DNA from 3 places in the Micromonospora sp. U56 genome. Region 3 is predicted to be linked to each of the others. Evidence: riboswitches for the same ligand, from Rfam matches in the RefSeq annotation. Region 3 holds a riboswitch; each other region holds the start of a gene.
What was found. Region 3 has a riboswitch for cobalamin ahead of cobN (cobaltochelatase subunit CobN). Riboswitches for the same ligand answer to the same signal wherever they lie in the genome.
Positions count from the first base shown of each region.

Region 1 (6,445 bases), on a different contig from region 3:
CGAACCGGGCCGGCGGCACCGATGGGCCGTTCGTCCGGCAGCTCTGCTGGCGGGACTTCTACCACCAGGTCACCGCCGCCTTCCCGGACATCTCCACCAGCGCCTACCGGCGCGGGGCCTCGGAGGGCTGGCGGTACGACGCGGACGCCCTCGCCGCCTGGACCGAGGGACGCACGTCGGTGGCGGGGAAGGCGGTGCACCAGCCGTGGCGGCTCCCCGACGACGTACGCCGGCAGCTGGACTATCCGCCGCCGCTGGAGGTGCCCGGCGCCGACCCGGTCTGGATGCGCTGACCCGACCCGGGCTAGAGGCAGGAGTGCAGCACCTCGACCAGTTCGTCCACCCGGTCGTGGTCGGCCAGATGTGCCGTGGCGTAGGCGAAGACGTAGCCCCGCTCCGGATCGGCCCAGGCGCTGCTGCCGCCGATCCCGCCCATGCCCCAGCTCCCGTCCGGCTCGCGCTGCATCCCCAGCGTCCAGTAGGCCCGGCGATCGAGCACCAGGTCCGGGCCGTCGTACTGGACCCGGGTGGCCTCGGCGACCAGCTCGGGGCTGAACAGGCGTACCCCGTCGAGGGTGCCGCCGGCGGCCAGGCCCGCGTAGAGCCGGGCCAGCGCGGACGCCGTGGCGTGCAGGTTGACCGCCGGGACCTGCGCGCCCCGCCAGAGCGGGCTGTTGGCCACCGCCAGGTCGAGGCCGCCGGGTGGGTTGCTCAGCGCCCGGGCCCGCAGCGACCCCGGCTCACCCAGCATCCGCACCGGCCAGGCCGGATCGCCGTACGACAGGTCCATGCACCGCCGCTGGTCCGCCGTCCCGAGTCCGAAACCCAGGTCGAGGCGCCACGGGTCGGCGATCTCCTCGGCCAGGAACCGCCCCACCGACCGCCCGTCGACCCGGCGGACCAGCTCGCCCACCAGGTGCCCGTACGTCCAGGCGTGCTCGCCCGCGACGCTGCCCGGCTCCCACTCCGGGTCGGCGGCGGCCAGGTCGGCGCAGAGCAGCTCCCAGTCGGCGACCGCCTCGGCCGGCCGGGCCACCGGGAAGGTCGGCAGGCCGGCGGTGTGGCTCAGCACCTGGCGGACCGTGGCGGGGGCGTGGAACCCGGCCCAGTGGGTCGCCACCGGGTCGTCCAGGTCGAGCCGACCACGGTCGACGAGCAGCAGCAGGCAGAGCGCCGCGACGGGCTTGCCGACCGAGTAGACGTTCACCAGCGTGTCCGGCCGCCACGCCCCGCGGCTGTCGGCTCCCAGGTCGACCACCGGGCGGCCGTCGTACCAGATGGTCAGGCCGGCGCCGGTCTCCCGGCCGGTGGCCAGCAGATCGTGGAAGCAGTCGCGGACCGGGGCGAAGCGATCGGGCATGCGGCCACCGTAGGCGGTTAGGAATGATTACGGGCGCGGGAATTCTGGTGCAGTCGCTGGCCGGCGTCCGATGGCTGGGGAATGCTGGCGGCATGGCGGAGCCGGAAGTGGTGGACGTGGTCGTGGTCGGGTTGGGCGTCGGCGGCGAGGAGGTGGCCGGGCGGCTCGCCGAGGCCGGCCTGAGCGTCGTCGGCATCGAACGGGACCTGGTCGGCGGGGAGTGCCCGTACTGGGGGTGCATCCCCAGCAAGATGATGATCAGGGCGGCGAACGCGCTCGCCGAGGCGCGGCGGGTCAACGAGCTGGCCGGTTCGGCCCAGGTCCAGCCGGACTGGGCGCCGGTGGCCAAGCGGATCCGCGAGGAGGCCACCGACACCTGGGACGACACGGTGGCGGTCGACCGGTTCACCGGCAAAGGTGGGCGGTTCCTGCGGGGCAGCGCCCGGCTCGACGGCCCCGGCCGGGTACGCGTCGGCGACCAGGTCATCCGGGCCCGGCACGGGATCGTGTTCGGCACCGGCACCCGGCCCTCCGTGCCGCCGATCGACGGGCTGGCCGACACGCCGTACTGGACGAACCACCAGGCGATCGAGGTCGAGGAGCTGCCCGAGTCGCTGCTGGTGCTCGGCGGCGGCGCGATCGGGCTGGAGCTGGCGCAGGTGTTCGCCCGGTTCGGCGTACGGGTGACGGTGGTCGAGGCGGCGGACCGGGTCCTCGCGGTCGAGGAGCCCGAGTCCTCCGAGGTGGCCGAGAAGGCGCTGCGCGCCGACGGGGTGGAGATCCGCACCGGCGTCAAGGCGGACCGGGTCAGCCACGACGGTGCCACCTTCACCGTGCACGCCGGCGACGACGCGTTCCACGCGGAGCGGCTGCTGGTGGTCACCGGGCGCCGGGCGCACCTGGACGAACTGGGCCTGGACACGATCGGCGTGGACCCCGGGCAGCGCTACCTGCCGGTCGACGGGCAGATGCGGGTGACCGACGGTGTCTGGGCGGTCGGCGACGTCACCGGTGAGGGGGCCTTCACCCACATCGCGATGTACCAGGCGGCGATCGTCATCGCCGACGTGCTGGACCGCACCCGGCACGCCGACAGCGGCCCCGACCCGAGCGGGACGGCCAGCGTGGTGGGCGGTGCGATGGGCGCGGCCAGCGCCGTCGGCGGCGCGATGACCGCGACCGGCCCGAGCGGTGCCGCCGGTACCCCGCCCCGCGCCGACTACCGGGCGCTGCCCCGGGTCACCTTCACCGATCCGGAGGTCGGTGCGGTCGGCCTCACCGAGCACCAGGCCCGCCAGCGCGGCATCAACGTGCAGGTCGGCATCGCCCAGCTGTCGTCTTCCGCCCGGGGTTGGATCCACAAGGCCGGCAACGACGGCTTCATCAAGCTCGTCGCGGACGCCGACCAGGGCGTGCTGGTCGGCGCGACCTCCGTCGGCCCGGCTGGCGGCGAGGTGCTGTCGGCGCTGGTGGTGGCGGTGCACGCGGCGGTGCCGTTGAGCCACCTCCGACACATGATCTACGCGTACCCGACGTTCCACCGGGCGATCGAGGACGCCCTGCGCGACCTCAGCTGACGGTGCCGTGGCGGCCGGCGCCGGCGGCGAACCGGGCCGCGCCGGCCGCCGCGTCCGTGGCCAGCGACCGCACGCCGTACGCCAGCTCGGTGGCGAGCGCCTCCGGCTCGGTCAGGCCGGCGGTGGCGAGCACCGACGCGCGGTCGTTGCGCAGGCAGGTCTGCGGGTGTCGGGCGATCTCGGCGGCCAACCGCTCGGCCTCCGCCCGCGCCTCACCCGGCGGGACCAACCGGTTGACCAACCCCATCGCGTACGCCTCCTCGGCGGGCACCGGGCGGCCGGTGAGGATCAGGTCCATCGCCCGGCTCTCCCCGATCAACCTCGGCAGCCGGACCGTCCCGCCGTCGATCAGCGGTACGCCCCAGCGCCGGCAGAACACCCCGAGCACCGCGTCGGACTCGGCGACCCGCAGGTCGCACCAGAGCGCCAGCTCCAGGCCGCCCGCCACGGCGTACCCGGAGATCGCGGCGACGACCGGCTTGGACAGCGACATCCGGGTCGGACCCATCGGGCCGTCGCCGTCCGACTCGACCCGGTTGCCGCTGGGCGTACCGATCGCCTTAAGGTCGGCGCCGGAGCAGAACGTGCCGCCGGCGCCCCAGAGCACCGCGACCCGGGCCTGCGGGTCGGCCTCGAAGGCGCGGAACGCGTCGGCGAGCGCCCGCGCGGTGGGACCGTCGACGGCGTTGCGCGACGCCGCCCGGTCGAGGATCACCGTGGTCACCGGTCCGTCGTGCGTGACGTGTACGGCCATCGGCACAGCATGCCGCCCGGCGGCGCCGGCACGCCAGGGCGTGCCGGCGCCCGATGGGCCGCTAGCATCGCGGACGGCAACGATCATGCGAGGTGCCCCGCGTGCGCGGGGAGAATCGGGAAGCCGGTGCAAATCCGGCACGGGCCCGCCGCGGTGACCGGGGAGCCACCGTCCACGCGCGAGAGCGCAGCCACTGGCCGTACGGCTGGGAAGGCGGGCGGCCAGGCGTCGATCCGGGAGTCCGAAGACCGGCCTCGCGTCGACCGCCCACCCGTCCGGGTGGGCCTTGCGCAGCGGGAGCCTGCCGTGGACCTCTACACCGCCATCCACCGTCGCCGGGACGTCCGGGCCGAGTTCACCGGGGCGCCGGTGCCGGACGACACCCTGCACCGCGTCCTCGACGCCGCGCACGCCGCGCCCAGCGTCGGCTACTCACAGCCGTGGGACTTCGTCCTGGTCCGGGACGCCGGGCTGCGCCGCCGCTTCCACGAGCACGTCCGGACGGAACGGGACACCTTCGCGGCCACCCTCTCCGACGAGGCGGCGGCACGGTTCGCCCGCATCAAGATCGACGGTGTGCTGGAGTCGACCCTGTCGATCGTGGTGACCTACGACCCGTCGCGGGGCGGCCCGGCCGTGCTGGGCCGGCACGCCATCGCCGACGCCGGCCTCTACTCGGTCTGCCTGGCCATCCAGAATCTCTGGCTGGCCGCCACCGCCGAGGGCCTCGGCGTCGGCTGGGTCTCCTTCTACCGGGAGCCGTTCCTGGCCGACCTGCTGGGCATTCCCACCGGCATCCGGCCGGTGGCCTGGCTCTGCGTCGGGCCGGTGACGCACCTGGAACAGGTGCCCGACCTGGCCCGGCACGGCTGGCGGCAGAAGCGCCCGCTGGCCGAGGCCCTGCACACCGACCGCTGGACGGGCGGCCACTGACCCGTCGCCGCGGTTGCGAACTGTGTGAAGAGTTGTGGTCGTCCCAGCGACGACAACTCTTCACGCCACGCTGACCGTGGACAGGCCGAGCCAGGAGGCCAGCGCCGCCAGCTCGGCGTCCACCGCCGCGGTGACGGCGGGGTCGAACGGGACGTCCTGGTGGATGGCGTGCACCCGCAGGACCCCGGACCGGTGGTCGGCCGTGGCGTCCACCTTGCCGACGAGCCGGTCGTGGTGCAGCACGGGCAGCGCGAAGTAGCCCCAGCGGCGCTTCGCCTTCGGCAGGTACATCTCCAGGACGTACTCGAAGTGGAAGAGCTCCCGGGCCCGCTTCCGGTCGTGGACCAGCCGGTCGAAGGGCGACAGCAGCGCGGTACGGCCGGCGAACGGCTGGCCGAGGGCCGCCGGGTCGACCCGCCAGCTGCCGGAGGTGCCCTCGACCTGCGCCGGCTCACCGGCCTCCCCGACGACCGACGCCCGCGCGATGCCCAGCGAGCGCAACCGCCGCTCGTCGCGCATCCGCCGGGCCTCGTCGGCCGGGACGGCCAGCGTGCCGGCCGGGTAGACCCGCTCGGCCAGGTCCCACCGACGTTGCCGGCCGACCCGGTCGGCGATGGCGATCTCGCCGCGGGCGGCGAGGAGCTCCAGCATCTGTGTGACGTTGCGGTTGTTCGTCCAGCCGGTCGACGGCCAGGGCGCCACGCTGGTGTCCGGCACCTCGCGGGACAGCAGCGGGCCGGAGGCGCGCAGCAGATCGAGCACGTCGCGGCGGAAGGAGTCGTTGGCTTTCAGCCAGGCGCGCCGCCGCGGATCCTCCGGACACGTGGCCATCTCGGCGAGGTGGAGCCCGAGGTCCGCCATTGGTCGCACCATCGCCAGGTGCTGGAACTGCTCGAACGCGGTGCGGTCACGCTCCACCGCCTGCCGCAGGTGGGCCGGCGCGTACCCGGCGCCGAGCCGGGTCCACGCCACCAGGTCGGCGCTGGGCGCCACCGCCGCCGTCGGGTCCAACTGCAGGAACGACAACCGGTCCAGGACCGTCAAGAGGTCCGTCGGCCGGTGCGCGTCGAGCAGCTGGGCCCGGACGGCGATGCGCCGGGCCTCACGACGATCGATTCGATGAAACCGCATCAGGCGAGGCTACTCAGAACTCGTCGTCCAGGCTGACCTCACCGCCGACCGCCACCTGGTACGCGGACACCCGCCGCTCGAAGAAGTTGGTCAGCTCCTGCACGTCCTGCAACTCCATGAACGGGAACGGGTTCGTCGACCCGTACGCGGGCGGCAGGCCGAGCCGGGCGAGCCGGGCGTCCGCCACGTACTCCAGGTAGCGGCGCATGTCGGCGGTGTTCATGCCCGGCAGGCCGTCCCCGCAGAGGTCCCGGGCGAAGGCCAGCTCGGCCGTCACCGCCTCGTCCAGCATGGTCCGCACCTCATCCGCCATCGCCTCGTCGAACAGCGACGGCTCCTCGGCGCGGACGGTGTCGACCACCGAGAAGGCGAACTCCATGTGCATCGACTCGTCGCGGAACACCCAGTTGGTGCCGGTGGCCAGCCCCGAGAGCAGCCCGCGCGAGCGCAGCCAGTAGACGTAGGCGAAGGCGCCGTAGAAGAACAGCCCCTCCACGCAGGCCGCGAAGCAGATCAGGTTGAGCAGGAACGCCCGCCGGTCCGCCCGGCTCTCCAGCCGGTGCAGGCTGCCGATCGAGTCGATCCAGCGGAAGCAGAACTCGGCCTTGTCGCGGATCGACGGGATGTGCTCGACCGCGGCGAACGCCTTCACCCGCTCGTCGTGGTCGGGCAGGTAGGTGTCGAGCAGCG
Region 1 covers NZ_JAGPYL010000003.1:114,294-120,738, reverse strand. Annotated here, with positions in the region: gene KBX37_RS35855 (FAD-binding domain-containing protein) at 1-293, shown strand, start outside; gene KBX37_RS02810 (serine hydrolase) at 305-1,360, opposite strand; gene KBX37_RS02805 (NAD(P)/FAD-dependent oxidoreductase) at 1,453-2,937, shown strand; gene KBX37_RS02800 (crotonase/enoyl-CoA hydratase family protein) at 2,930-3,691, opposite strand; cobalamin riboswitch at 3,765-3,963, shown strand; gene bluB (5,6-dimethylbenzimidazole synthase) at 3,998-4,624, shown strand; gene KBX37_RS02790 (DNA glycosylase AlkZ-like family protein) at 4,685-5,755, opposite strand; gene KBX37_RS02785 (ribonucleotide-diphosphate reductase subunit beta) at 5,769-6,445, opposite strand, start outside.
Region 1: another riboswitch for cobalamin. It lies ahead of bluB (5,6-dimethylbenzimidazole synthase); the one in region 3 lies ahead of cobN (cobaltochelatase subunit CobN).

Region 2 (6,445 bases), on a different contig from region 3:
GCGCACGACGCCGCCCGGGCCGCCTCGATCTCCCGGGACGCCGGCACCGCCCGCGACGCGGCCCGCGACGCCGTCCGCCGCCAGCTCGACTGGCGGCGCCTGAACTGCGCCGGCGCGCCCCGGATGACCCTCGGCGGCTCGGTGCGCGGCCGGTCGACCAGCTTCGACGCGGCGTACCGCAGCCCGGCCGGGCAACCGGCGAGCGTGACCGTCTCGGTGACCTGCGTGGTGTCCCACCGCGACCTGCGGCTGCCGGCGCTGCCCGGGATGCCGCTGCGCACCACCGCCTCGGCGACCTTCACCTCCCCGCTGGACCGCTACCGGAGCCGGGGATGACGGGCCGCGACGAGGGACGGGTGAGCCTGTTCCTGGCCGTCGCGATGACCGGCGTGCTCGCGGTCATCGGCGTCGCGTACGACGGCGCCGGCCAGCTCCGGTCGTTGCAACGCGCCGACAACCTCGCCGCCGAGGCGGCCCGCAGCGGCGGCCAGGCCGTCGACCGGGCTCGCGCGATCGAGGGCGGCCCGAAGGAGATCGACGAGGGCGACGCGCGGGCGGCCGTCCGCGACTACCTCTCGGCGGCGGGCGCGACCGGGCACTCGGTGAGCTTCCCCGTGGTCGGCGGCGAGAAGCAGATCCGGGTACGCGTCACCGTCACCTACCGCCGGCACCTGCTCGGCCTTTTCGGCATGGACGACACCGTCACCGTCTCGGGTGAGGCCACTGCGCGGGCGCTCACCGAGGCACCGTAGGAAGGGAAGGCCGCCATGACCGCACCGCGTGGCTCCGCCGTTCGGCGGACCGGCCAGCTGCTCACCGGGTTCGGGTCGCTGGTTGTCCTGGTCGCGCTGCTGGTGGGCGCGCCGGTGGCGCTGCTCGCCCTCGCCGGCAATCCCCTGCCCGACCAGCTACCCACCCTGTCGGCGGTCGGCACGGCGCTGACCAGCCGGGACGACGGTCGGTTGTTCCTGCGGGCGTTGGCCGTGGTCGGCTGGTTCGGCTGGGCGACGTTCGCCTTCTCCGTGCTGGTGGAGCTGGCGGCGCAGACGACGCGGCGGCCGGCGCCCCGGCTGCCCGGGATGAGCCGGCAGCAGCGGGCCGCGGCGGCCCTGGTCGGATCGGTCGCGCTGATCATCGCGGCGAGCCCGGCGGCCAGCGCGGCGGCGGCCATGACGTACCCGGCGACGGCCGGCACCGGGCTCCCGGCGACGGACGCGGCAGTGCCGGCGACGGGCGCGACGCTGGTCCTCGCGGCGCCGCCCGTCGGATCGACGGGGGCGGCTCCGGAGGGCGCCGGCGCCGAGGCTGTCCGGCCACAGCCGGCCCCGCCGGTGTACCGGGTCGCCAAGGGCGACTACCTGGGCGAGGTGGCGGAACGCTACCTGGACGACTTCGACCGCTACCAGGAGCTGGCCCGGCTCAACCGGCTGCCCGACGCCGACCGGATCCGGCCGGGCCAGCTGATCAAGCTGCCGGCGCGGGCGGAGGACGGCGGCGCACGCACGCACGCGACCGGCCGGCTGGTGGCCGGGCAGGCGACGCCCCGTAAGCCGTCGCCGCATCCGCCGGCCGCGTCCCCGGGTTCGCCGAAGGGGTCCCCCGGCGGCATCGGGTCGCCGGTCCCCGACGAGCAGGCCGGGCCGGGTACTCCGGGCGGTCAGGTCGGACCGGGCGGGACCGGCGCGACGCCGGGACAGCCGGTACCCCGGACGATGCCGCCGCAGGCGGAGCGGCCGGCGGGGGCACCCCCGGCGATGGCGGCCGGGGCCTCGCGGGCCACCGACGACGACGGGATGAACCGGCCGCTGGCGGTCTCCGCCGTGCTCGCCGTGGCCAGCATCGTCGGCGCGCAGATCGGCGCGGTGCTCGGGCTGCGCCGCCGCCCGGCCCGGGCCGTCGCGGCCGCCCGCGCTCGCCACCGCCGCGACTGACCAGGGGTACGCGCACCGGGCGCAGGACGAGGCGAGCCGCCGCCCGGCTTGCCCGCCGCCTCGGGCCGCGCCCACCAACAGTGGGCCGGCGTGATCTGCGGCGCTCGCGACTGGAACCGGCAGGTCCCTGGCCCGGCCCACGGTGCCCTGCCGTGCCCGCAATCCCGACGGGCCGACGGGCCGACGGGCCGCCTGGCCCGGGCCAACGCGGCCCGGCCAAGTGCCCGGTGGGAGGTCAGGGCAGCTTGGTCTGGAGGATTCCGTCGACCACCCGGGTCGGCAGGAGCTGCTGGTCGTTCGCGGCGGGGCCGTGCACGACCTCGCCGCCGTTGAGCCGGAACGTCGAGCCGTGCCAGGGGCAGACCACGCAGGCGTGGCCCTCGATCTCCTGCACCTCGCCCTCGCCGAGCGGGCCGCTCTGGTGCGGGCAGCGTTCCAGCATCACAGTGACGTCGTCGCCGTGCCGGTAGAGGATCACCGAGACGTCGTCCACCTCGCGGGTGATCAGCTCGCGCTGCGGAAGCGTCGCCAGGTCGGCGATGGCCTTCCACTCGTCGGTCATCCGGTGCAGCTCGGAGATGCTCTGGTTGACCTGCGCACCCTGCTTGTACGCCAGGTGCCCGCCGATGTACGCCCCGGTGCTGGCCGCGGTCAGCCCCAGGTACGCCAGGGCGCGCCCCATGCCGTGCCGGCCGCGCATCCGGGCGGCAAGCGAACTGGCGTAGAACACCAGCGCGACGGAGTTGGAGGCGGCGTGCACCAGCCCGACGCGGCGCTGGTCCCGGGCCAGGGCGGCCCAGTCGTTCAGCCCGGCGACGGCGGCCGGGAGGGCGCTCACCGTACCCAGCCCGACCAGGGTGGTCGCGGCCCGGCGCTGACCGGGCAGCAGGTCCAGCACGGCGGCGCTGATCCACGCGCCCACCGGCACCTGCACCATCGCCGGGTGCAGCGGATGGCCCAGCCAGACGCCGTGCAGCAGGTCACGGACCCGCTGCCCACGCAGGGTCGACTGGACGGCCCGCTGGAGCCGGTCGCCGACCGGGTCCAGCGCGGCGTTCTGCTCGATCTTGTTCATCAGGGCTCGCACGTTCCCCGACTTCCCGGCAGCTGCGGTCGCAAACCGGGCGGCGGGGACGAATTCCGCTGCCCGGTCGAAATCAGCGCCAGTCGTGGGCCTCCGGGTGGAAGGTGGCGCTGCGGAAGAGGGCGTCCAGGTTGCCGCCGAGCTTGCGCAGGGTGGCCTTGTCGTGCGCGGTCATTTCCACGTACAGACCCTGGACTCCGTAGACCTGGAGGCTCGCGCCGCCGTCCAGGGAGGACGTGCGGCGGGCGGGATGGCCGTCGATGCGGGAGGTGGGATCGCCGATGACCGCACCGTCGCCGGTCACCGACTTGCGGGGCAGCATCAGTACGACCAGCGGCCAGTCCCCGTACTTCGTCCGCTTGCCGGCGCCGTAGGACAGCTCGACGTCCCAACGGTCGTTCGCCCTCCTGGTCACCAGGTACGCCATCGGCTTCAGGCCGGCCGGGGGCGTGGCGAAGCGCACCGGCAGCCGGATCGGCCGGTCCACGGCGTAGCGGAGGTCGAGGGCGATCCGCCGGGTGACGGCGCGCGGGTCGCCGGCACTCTCGGGGATGTGCCGCACAATCACCTCGGCCCAGGCGCCCGGGGCGTATTCCCAGCGCAGCGCGGCGGACCGGGGCTCGGCGGCGGCGGCGTTCGCGTTCCATCGGGCAGCCCGGCCGTTGACCGGCTCGGCCGGCTCCAGGCCCGCGGAGCCCGCCCGGCCGGCGGCCACGGCGAAGTCCCGGTCGATGCCGAGCGTGATGTCCCGGCCGGCAGCAACGAGCCGCAGTTCGGCCGCGGGCGCGTCCTTGACGGGCCGGGGTGACGTCTGCGGCGCCGAGGCGGTCAGCGCGAGCTGGTCGGTCCCGGTCCGGACGGTCCGGTCGGTCATGACGGGAGGCACCCAACCGAACTCGGCGTACTGCCGGGCGGGGTCGAAGGCGGCCGGGGCGGTCGCCGGCATCGCGGCGGTCGGGGACGGCGTGAGCGCGGGGGCGACCGGCGTCGGCCGGTCCGCCCGGCCGACCAGCGCCGGGGCTGCGGCCAGGACCGCGACCACCGCGAGCCCGGCGGTGGCCGTCGCGGCGATCCGCCGCCGCCGCACCTGCCGGCGCCCGTCGCGTACGGCCCGGTGCAGGTCCACGGCGGACGGCGGGAGCGGTACGTCCCGCAGCGGCGCCAGCAGCTTCTCCTCCATCACTTCCCCTCTCCGGTGATCGCGTAGGCGCCCGTGCCGAGCAGCCGGCGCAGGCTGGCCAGGCCGTGCGAGGTCTGGCTCTTGACCGTGCCGGCGGTGCAGCCCTGGGTGGCGGCCACCTCGTCCACCGGCCGGTCGTGCAGGAAGCGGAGCACCAGCACGGCTCGCTGCCGGGGCGGCACCTGGGCGAGCGCGGCGTGCAGCAGCTCCCGGTCCTCCACCGCGTCGCCGGTCGGGGCGGGCGCCGGCTCGGGTGGCGTGTCGACCAGGCGGACCCGGGACCAGAGCCGGCGCTTCTCGTCGAGGAAGACCCGGACCAGCACGGTACGCGCGTACGCGTCGACGTTGTCCGCCTCGCGGGCCCGCCGCCAGCCGACGTAGAGCCGGGTGACGGCGGTCTGGACCAGATCGTCGCCACGGTGCGCGTCCCCGGTCAGGTGGCAGGCGATCCGGCGCAGCGCCGGCAGCCGCGACGTGACGTACTCGACGTACTCCTGTTCCAGGTCCGCCCGCATCCACCCACCCCGTCCATGAACATTCACCCCGCTGACGGGGTCGGGCACCGTCCAGGTTGTACGCGGCGCAGATTTTCCCGCCGACGCGACACGCCCACAGCATATGGTGTGTTGGCTTTTTGCGACCCACTACATCTAGGATCACTTTTACTGCTGGTGCGACCCCCCCAAGGGTCCGCCAGGCGTCGACGTCGGCCAGGCGTCGCGCCGAACAGGGAACCCGGTGCGAATCCGGGACTGCCCCGCAGCGGTGAGCGGGAACGACCGCCGTCACGAGCACTGGGCCCGACGGGGCCCGGGAAGCGACGGCCAGTAGGCGAACGCGCCGGACGCGTCTGCCCGCGAGTCCGAAGACCTGCCAGTAGGGCGTGCCCACCGGGCACGCGGACCACCTCGGGGCCTCGTGGGAGGGCCGTCGAGCCGTACGGAGCACCGCCGGCACACCGACCGGTGGCGATCCGGCGTGCCGTCGTGCCCTCCCGCGGTCCACACCGACCACCCAGGAGAGCACGTGACGGCGTCATCCACCATCGCCCCACCCCCGGTCGGGGCACTGCGGGACCTGCTGCACCGACACCATCACGACCTGCCCGACACCGACCCGGAGCGGATCCTCGCCCTGGTCTCCTCGGGGCGCACCGCCGGCGCGGACACCGACGAGCTGACCCGGCTGGCCATCGCGGCGGCGGCCGGGCTCACCGCCGAGGAGCCCGGGTACGCCCGGCTGGCCGCCCGCCTGCTCGCCGGGCGGATCGCCGACGAGACCACCGGCCAGGGCATCGACAGCTTCAGCGACAGTGTCGCCGCCGCGTACGCCGAGGGCCTGCTGGACCCGGGCTTCGCCGGCTTCGTCGCGACGCACGCCGCCACCCTCGACGCCCTGGTCGACCGCGCCGGCGACGACGCCTTCGAATACTTCGGACTGCGCACCCTGCACGACCGCTACCTGCTGCGCCACCCGCGCAGCCGGGCGGTGCTGGAACGGCCGCAGCACTTCTGGCTGCGGGTCGCCACCGGCCTGTCGGACACGGTGGAGCAGGCCGGCGAGCTGTACCGGCTGATGTCCCGGCTGGCCTACCTGCCCAGCTCGCCGACGCTGTTCAACGCCGGCGCCCGGCACCAGCAGCTCTCCTCCTGCTTCCTGGTCGACTCGCCCCGGGACGAGCTGGACTCGATCTACGACCGCTACACGCAGGTGGCGAGGCTGTCCAAGTTCGCCGGTGGGATCGGCATCTCGTGGTCCCGGGTGCGCTCGCGGGGGTCGCTGATCCGGGGCACCAACGGCCGCTCCAACGGCATCGTGCCCTGGCTGCGCACCCTCGACGCCAGCGTCGCGGCGGTCAACCAGGGCGGCCGGCGCAAGGGCGCGGCCTGCGTCTACCTGGACACCTGGCACGCCGACATCGAGGAGTTTCTGGAGCTGAAGGACAACACCGGCGACGAGGCCCGGCGTACGCACAACCTGAACCTGGCCAACTGGGTGCCGGACGAGTTCATGCGCCGGGTCGAGGCGGACGCCGACTGGTCGCTGTTCGACCCGAAGGAGGTGCCGGAGCTGGTCGACCTGTGGGGCGCGGAGTTCGACACCGCGTACCGGGCGGCGGAGGCCGCCGGCAAGGCGGTCCGGACGCTGCCGGCCCGCACCCTGTACGGCCGGATGATGCGCACCCTGGCGCAGACCGGCAACGGCTGGATGACGTTCAAGGACGCGGCGAACCGCACCTGCAACCAGGTC
Region 2 covers NZ_JAGPYL010000003.1:106,391-112,835, forward strand. Annotated here, with positions in the region: gene KBX37_RS02750 (TadE/TadG family type IV pilus assembly protein) at 1-336, shown strand, start outside; gene KBX37_RS02755 (hypothetical protein) at 333-752, shown strand; gene KBX37_RS02760 (LysM peptidoglycan-binding domain-containing protein) at 768-1,931, shown strand; gene KBX37_RS02765 (Rieske 2Fe-2S domain-containing protein) at 2,167-3,006, opposite strand; gene KBX37_RS02770 (hypothetical protein) at 3,089-4,195, opposite strand; gene KBX37_RS02775 (SigE family RNA polymerase sigma factor) at 4,195-4,710, opposite strand; cobalamin riboswitch at 4,921-5,067, shown strand; gene KBX37_RS02780 (ribonucleoside-diphosphate reductase subunit alpha) at 5,222-6,445, shown strand, end outside.
Region 2: another riboswitch for cobalamin. It lies ahead of KBX37_RS02780 (ribonucleoside-diphosphate reductase subunit alpha); the one in region 3 lies ahead of cobN (cobaltochelatase subunit CobN).

Region 3 (6,445 bases):
CAGCACCTCGGCGATGTCGTCGCCCTGGGTACGCATGGCGCTGGTGCCCCAGACGGTGAGCCCCACCGAGCGGGGGTATCCGCCGGTGTCGGCGAGGTGCCGGGCGAGCAGCGAGTCGGCGAGGGCCACCCCGACGTCCCAGGCGTTGCGGGACGGGATGGCCTTGGGGTCGACGGAGTAGAAGTTGCGGCCGGTGGGCAGCACGTTGACCAGGCCGCGGGTGGGTGAGCCGGAGGGGCCGGGCGGCACGAACCGACCGTCCAGCGCGCCGAGCACCCGGTCGATCTCGTCGGTGGTCCGGGCCAGCCGGGGCACCACCTCGCGGGCGGCGAAGCGCAGCACCTCGGCGGCGTCGCCGATCGCCCGGCCGGTGACCTCCTCGACCACCGCGTCGACCTTGTCGGCGTCCCAGCCGAGGGTCTCCATGCCGACGACCAGCCGGCGGGCCAGGGCCTCGACCAGGTCGACGGCGTCGGCGGCGGTGGCGGCCGGCCCGTCCGCCGCCTCGGTCAGCGGCTCCGGCACGGCGATCCGCCGGCCCGGCTCGGCGAGCAGGTGCTGCTCGTCCAGCCCGTACGCGGCGGCGAGCGCCTGGCGCAGGCCGGGCAGGGCGCGGGTGCCGCCCCAGACCTGGGGGGCGCGCAGCACGGCGAGGACGAGGTTGACCCGCGCCTCGCCGGTGGGCGCCTCGGCGAGGATGTGCAGCCCGTCGCGGATCTGCACGTCCTTGACCTCGCAGAGGTACCCGTCGAGGTGCAGCACGAAGTCGTCGAAGTCGTCGGCGGCCGGCATGTCCGCGGTGTGCAGGTCGTGGTGCAGCTCGGCGGCCCGAACGAGGTCCCAGATCTGCGCCCGCACGGTCGGCACCTTGGCCGGGTCGAGCGCCTGGACGGTGGCGTACTCGTCGAGGAGCTGCTCGAGTTTGGCCAGGTCACCGTACGTCTCGGCGCGGGCCATCGGCGGGACGAGGTGGTCGACGACGACGGCGTGCGCCCGGCGCTTGGCCTGGGTACCCTCGCCGGGGTCGTTGACGATGAACGGGTAGACCAGCGGCAGGTCGCCGAGGACGGCGTCGGGGGCGCAGTCGGCGGCGAGCCCGAGCCCCTTGCCGGGCAGCCATTCCAGCGTGCCGTGCTTGCCGAGGTGCACCACCGCGTCGGCGCCGAAGCCGCCGTCGGCCACCGGCGCGGCCAGCCAGCGGTACGCGGCCAGGTAGTGGTGGCTGGGCGGCAGGTCGGGGTCGTGGTAGATGGCGATCGGGTTCTCGCCGAAGCCGCGCGGCGGCTGGATCATCAGCACCACGTTGCCGAAGCGCAGCCCGGCCAGGACCAGGTCGCCGCCGTCGGCGTACAGCTCGCCGGGCGGCTCGCCCCAGTGGGTGCGCATCCGCTCCCGCAGCGGCGCCGGCACCCGCGCGAACCAGCGCCGGTAGGTCTGCCCGGGTACCCGCGCCTCAGCGGCGGCGAGCTGCTCGGGGGTGAGCCACTCGACGTCGTGCCCGCCGGCGGCGATCAGCGCGTGGATCAGCGCGTCCCCGTCGGTGGGGACCGGCTGGTCGCCGAGGTCGTAGCCGGCGGCGGCGAGGGCGGCGAGCAGCCGGACCGCCGAGGCGGGGGTGTCCAGGCCGACCGCGTTGCCGACCCGGGAGTGCCTGGTGGGGTACGAGCTGAGTACGACGGCGAGGCGCTTGTCGGCGTGGGGCACGTGCCGCAGCCGGGCCTGGCGGACGGCGATGCCGGCCACCCGGGCGGCCCGCTCCGCGTCGGCGGCGTAGCCGGAGAGCCCGTCGGCGTCGATGCGCTTGAACGAGAACGGCACGGTGACGATCCGCCCGTCGAACTCGGGGATGGCCACCTGCATCGCGGCGTCCAACGGGGAGAGTCCGGCGTCGCTGCCGGCCCACTGCTCGCGGGTGCTGGTGAGGCAGAGCGCCTGCACGATCGGCACGTCGAGGGCGGCGAGCGCGCCGACGTCCCAGGCGTCCTCGTCGCCCCCGCCGGAGGCGTCCGCGGCGACGGCGCCGCCGGCGGCGAGCACGGTGACGACCAGGGCGTCGCAGCGGGCGAAGAGGCCGAGCGGCCCGTCGCCGGGGGTGAGCCCGCGCAGCGAGCCGCAGAAGATCGGCAGCGGGTCGCCGCCGGCCGCCTCGACCGCGTCGGCGAGGACGTCGACGAAGCCGGTGTTCCCGGCGAGGGCGTGCGCCCGGTAGAAGACGATCCCGACGGTGGGGCGGGTCGCCGTGGCCGCTCCGGCCGCCGTCGACGCCGCGGCGGCCCGCTCGCCGTGCACCCCGTACGCCGGGGTGGGCGCGGGCGGGTCGAAGCCCTCGCCGGTGAGCAGCACCGTGTCGGAGAGGAACCGGGCCAGCTCGGCCAGGTTCGCCGGACCCCCCTCGACCAGGTAGGACAGCGCCTGGGTGGCCACTCCGGAGGCCACCGTGGAGGCGGCCATCAGCTCCGCGTCGGGCACCGCCTCGCCGCCGAGCACGACCGTGGGCACGCCGGAGGCGAGCACGGCGGCCAGCCCGTCCGGCCACGCCTGCCGGCCGCCGAGCAGGCGTACGACGGCGAGGTCGACGCCGTCGAGCAGCGCCGGCACGGCGTCGGCGGCGACCCGGGCGGGGTTGGCCAGCCGGTAGCCGGCGCCGCTGGCGCGGGCCGCGAGCAGGTCGGTGTCGGCGGTGGAGAGCAGCAGGATGCGCACGGACGGCTCCGGAGAGTGACGCCCGGACCGGCGCGGGGCCGGTCGGGCGAGGCGAGGGGACGGGCGCGGTTCAGCGGGTACGACGGGCCGCCGGGCGGATCACCGGCGATGAACCGGTGGGCGGCACGGTGCGGCGGTCAGCGGTGAACGGCGGAACGCGGTGCGCGGGCGCCCCACGGGGCGTCCGGGCGGTCGGCCGGCGCGACGGCACGGCCGGGCAGGGGCGCGGCACCGCGCCCGGAACGGGTACGATGGAACTCGTCGACGGTGGGGACGCTGCGCGTCATCGGGTCCTCCTCGGGTGTCCACGCCCTGGGGTCATCCCGACGGCCGAAGTATCCTGGCTTCCGGATCAACGCTCTCCCCCGGCCTTCCAACCGCAGGAACACGGCCGTGACGCGCGAGGGGGGATCGCTCCCCGGTGACAGTGGCGGGACCGCGCCGGAATCGCACCGGCTTCCTTCACTGCCGTCAGGCCGCGAATGCTGCCACATTCCTCGGCACCGGGTCAACGCCGCCCGGGGCCACGCCACGGTCAGCAGCCCATCGAGGACGGACGATCGGCGCCGCCGCGGCGGCCGGTCCGGACAATGTCCGCCCTCGATGCCGCACACCCTTTGCTCTGCTGCCCCGGAGGCGACACCGGGAGTGCTTCACCGTTGCCCGGGCGGCTGCAGAGCAAAGGGGACGGTGTGGGCAGGTTTCCGCCGGTCAGCGCCGACGGCGGGGCCACCGGCCGGGGACTGGTCGCCTACGATCGGTCCCGACGGCCGAGCGTCGACGGTCGATCGAAAAGGGACCCAGCCATCGCCGAGCCCGCGTTCCACCACCTCGCCGGCCGGGTCTGGCTCCACCCGGGCGATCCCGACCCGGGCACCATCCAACCGAGCGTGGCGTTGATCACCGACGAGCGCGGCGGCGTGCTGGTCGACGTCGGCCACAGCCCCGGCCACGCCCGGAAGATCCGCGCCGCCCTGACGGCGGCGGGGCTGCCCGAGCCGCGCTGGCTGGTCTACACCCACCACCACTGGGACCACGTGTGGGGCGCCTGCGTCACGTCGGCGGCCGGCACGCCGCCGACTCGACCGTGGTGCTGGTGCCCGACTCGGCGGTGCTGCTGCTCGGCGACTGCTTCTACCCGCCCCCGATGCACCTGCGCCAGGACGGGGACGGCCCCGACCTGGCGCTGGTGCGCAGGCTGCTCGACGACCACTACCACTGGTACGTCTCCAGGCACGCCGACCCGATGACCCTCGACGAGGCCCGCGCCGCCGTCGAGGGGTGAGCGGTCAGCGCATCCGGCGTTCCGGGTGGGCCCGGTTCCAGACCCGCATCCGCTCCGGGTAGCCGGTCCTCGCCGCCTCGTAGAGCGGCACGGCGTGCCGGCCGGCCAGCTTCGCCGCCACCTGCGGCGAGCCGGTCCGGCGGCGGATCCACTCGCCGTCGTGGGCGATCGCCACCACCGTGGTGTCCGTGGCGGTGGTCTCCGGCTCCAGGTAGAACTCCACGCCCTGCCGGCTCGTCACGAACTCCTCCAGCGCGGCCAGGTCCTCGCGGGTGGCCTCCCGGTCGAGCTTGGTCGGGGTGGGGACGGCGGCCCGGGACCGCCGGCTGAACCAGCCCATCTGCCCGCTCCTCTCGTCGGCGTCCCTCCAGTGGAGCACCGTCACCTGACAGTCGGCTGCGAGGCCGGTGAGCGGGAGCTGACCGGGCGTGCTCAGTCGAGCGCGGCCAGCTCCTCGGCGGAGAGCCGCAGCGCGCCGGCCGCGACGTTCTGGATCAGGTGCGCCTCGTCGCCGGTGCCGGGGATGGCCAGCACGTGCGGCCCCTGGTGCAGGGTCCAGGCGAGGCGTACCTGGTGCGGGGTGGCGCCGTGGGCCCGCGCGATCTCGTGGACGGCGGCGGTGTGCTCGGCCGCCGCGCCCGCCTCCCGCCGGACGCCGGCGAGGGCGAAGAACGGCACGTACGCCACCCCGCGCGCCCCGCACTCGCGCAGCAGCGCGTCCTGGTCGCCCCGGTTGTCGACGGCGTAGCTGTTCTGCACGCAGACCACCGGGGCGATGGCCTGCGCCTCGTCGAGGTGGTCCAGGCGGACGTTGGACAGGCCGAGGTGCCGGATCAGCCCGGCGTCGCGCAGCTCGGCCAGCGCGCCGAAGGACTCCGCCACCGAGTCCCGCCCGGGGCGCTTCACGATCCGCAGGTTCACCACGTCGAGGTGGTCGCGGCCCAGCCGGCGCAGGTTCTCCTCGACCTGGGCGCGCAGCTGGGCCGGCGTGGCCTCCTCGCGCAGGCCGGTCGCCGGGTCGTAGGAGAAGCCGACCTTGGTGGCGATCACCAGGTCCTCCGGGTACGGGGCGAGCGCGGCGCGGATCAGCTCGGTGGCGTACCGGGCGGGGCCGGTGCCGACGTTCAGGGTGCCGCCGGGCGAGACGTAGAAGGCGGCGGTGTCGAGGTGGTTCACGCCCAGCTCGACGGCGCGGCGCAGCACCCGCACCGCGCGGTCCGGGTCGGGGTCGACGGTGGTCCGCATCGAGCCGAACCCCATCCGGCGCACGGCGCGGTCGCCCAGGGTCCAGTTGCCCGCGGCGGCGGCGGTGATCTCTTCGGTAGGCATCCGGCGACCCTAGCCAGCACGGCTGAGCTGCGCAGTCGGCCGCGCACCCGATACCGCCCGGGGGCGGCCGCTGTTAGGTTCTATGTGCTGGCGGGGTGCGCCGGCGGCCGGGTCACCGGCACCAGCGCCAGGGTGGGCAGCAGCAGCAGCGGCACCACCAGCAGCGCGTGCAGGATGCCGACCCGGTCGCCGAGCAGGCCGAGCAGGGGCGGCCCGGCGAGGAACGACGTGTAGCCCAGCACCGCGACCACACTGACCCGCGCCGGCGCCCGCTCCTCGTCGTCGGCGGCGGCGCTCATCCCCACCGGGAAGCCCAGCGAGGCGCCGAGCCCCCAGAGCGCCACCCCGGCGATCGCGACCGGCCCGGAGCCGGCCAGCACCGCCACCGCCGCGCCGAAGGCGGCGAGCAGGATGGTGGCGAACAGGACGGGCACCCGCCCCCAGCGGTCGAGGGCGACGGTGCCGGCGGTCCGCCCGATGGTCATGCCGGTGACGAAGACCGCGAAGACGGCGGCGCCGACGGCCTCACTCGTGTCGTACCCGTCGACGAAGGCGACCGCGAGCCAGTCGTTCGCGCTGCCCTCGGCGAACGCCATCACCAGCACCAGCAGGCCGAGCAGCAGGGTGCGCGGCTCCCGCCAGGCGGCGAGCAGGCCACCGCGCCGGGTGGCGGCGGTGTCCGGTGCCGGCTGGGCGGCCAGGAAGGCCCGGGCGCCGAGGACGGTGCCGCCGAGCACGACCACCGCCAGCACCGCCAGGTGCACGCCGATCGGCAGCCCGACGCGGGCGGCCCCCGCGCCGATGCCCGCGCCGGCCACCGAGCCGAGGCTCCAGGCGGCGTGGAAGCGGGGCAGGATGGTGCGCCCCAGCCGCTTCTCGACGGCGGCGCCCTCGACGTTCATCGCCACGTCGCAGGTGCCGGAGCCGTAGCCGAGGGCGAACAGGGCGACCGCCACGGCGGGCAGCGAGCCAGCCACCCCCGCGGCCACCCCGACGCCGGCCATCCCGACCGCCACCAGCACGGTGGACGCCACCACCGTGCGGGCCGCGCCGAGGCGCTGGGTGACCAGCCCGGCGGTGGTCAGGGCGAGCACCGCGCCACCGGACATGGCCAGCAGCAGCAGGCCG
Region 3 covers NZ_JAGPYL010000110.1:2,328-8,772, forward strand. Annotated here, with positions in the region: gene cobN (cobaltochelatase subunit CobN) at 1-2,703, opposite strand, end outside; cobalamin riboswitch at 3,037-3,166, opposite strand; partial or broken gene KBX37_RS36090 (hypothetical protein) at 3,294-3,692, shown strand; gene KBX37_RS34885 (hypothetical protein) at 3,743-3,988, shown strand; gene KBX37_RS27050 (hypothetical protein) at 3,993-4,328, opposite strand; gene KBX37_RS27055 (aldo/keto reductase) at 4,421-5,317, opposite strand; gene KBX37_RS27060 (MFS transporter) at 5,398-6,445, opposite strand, start outside.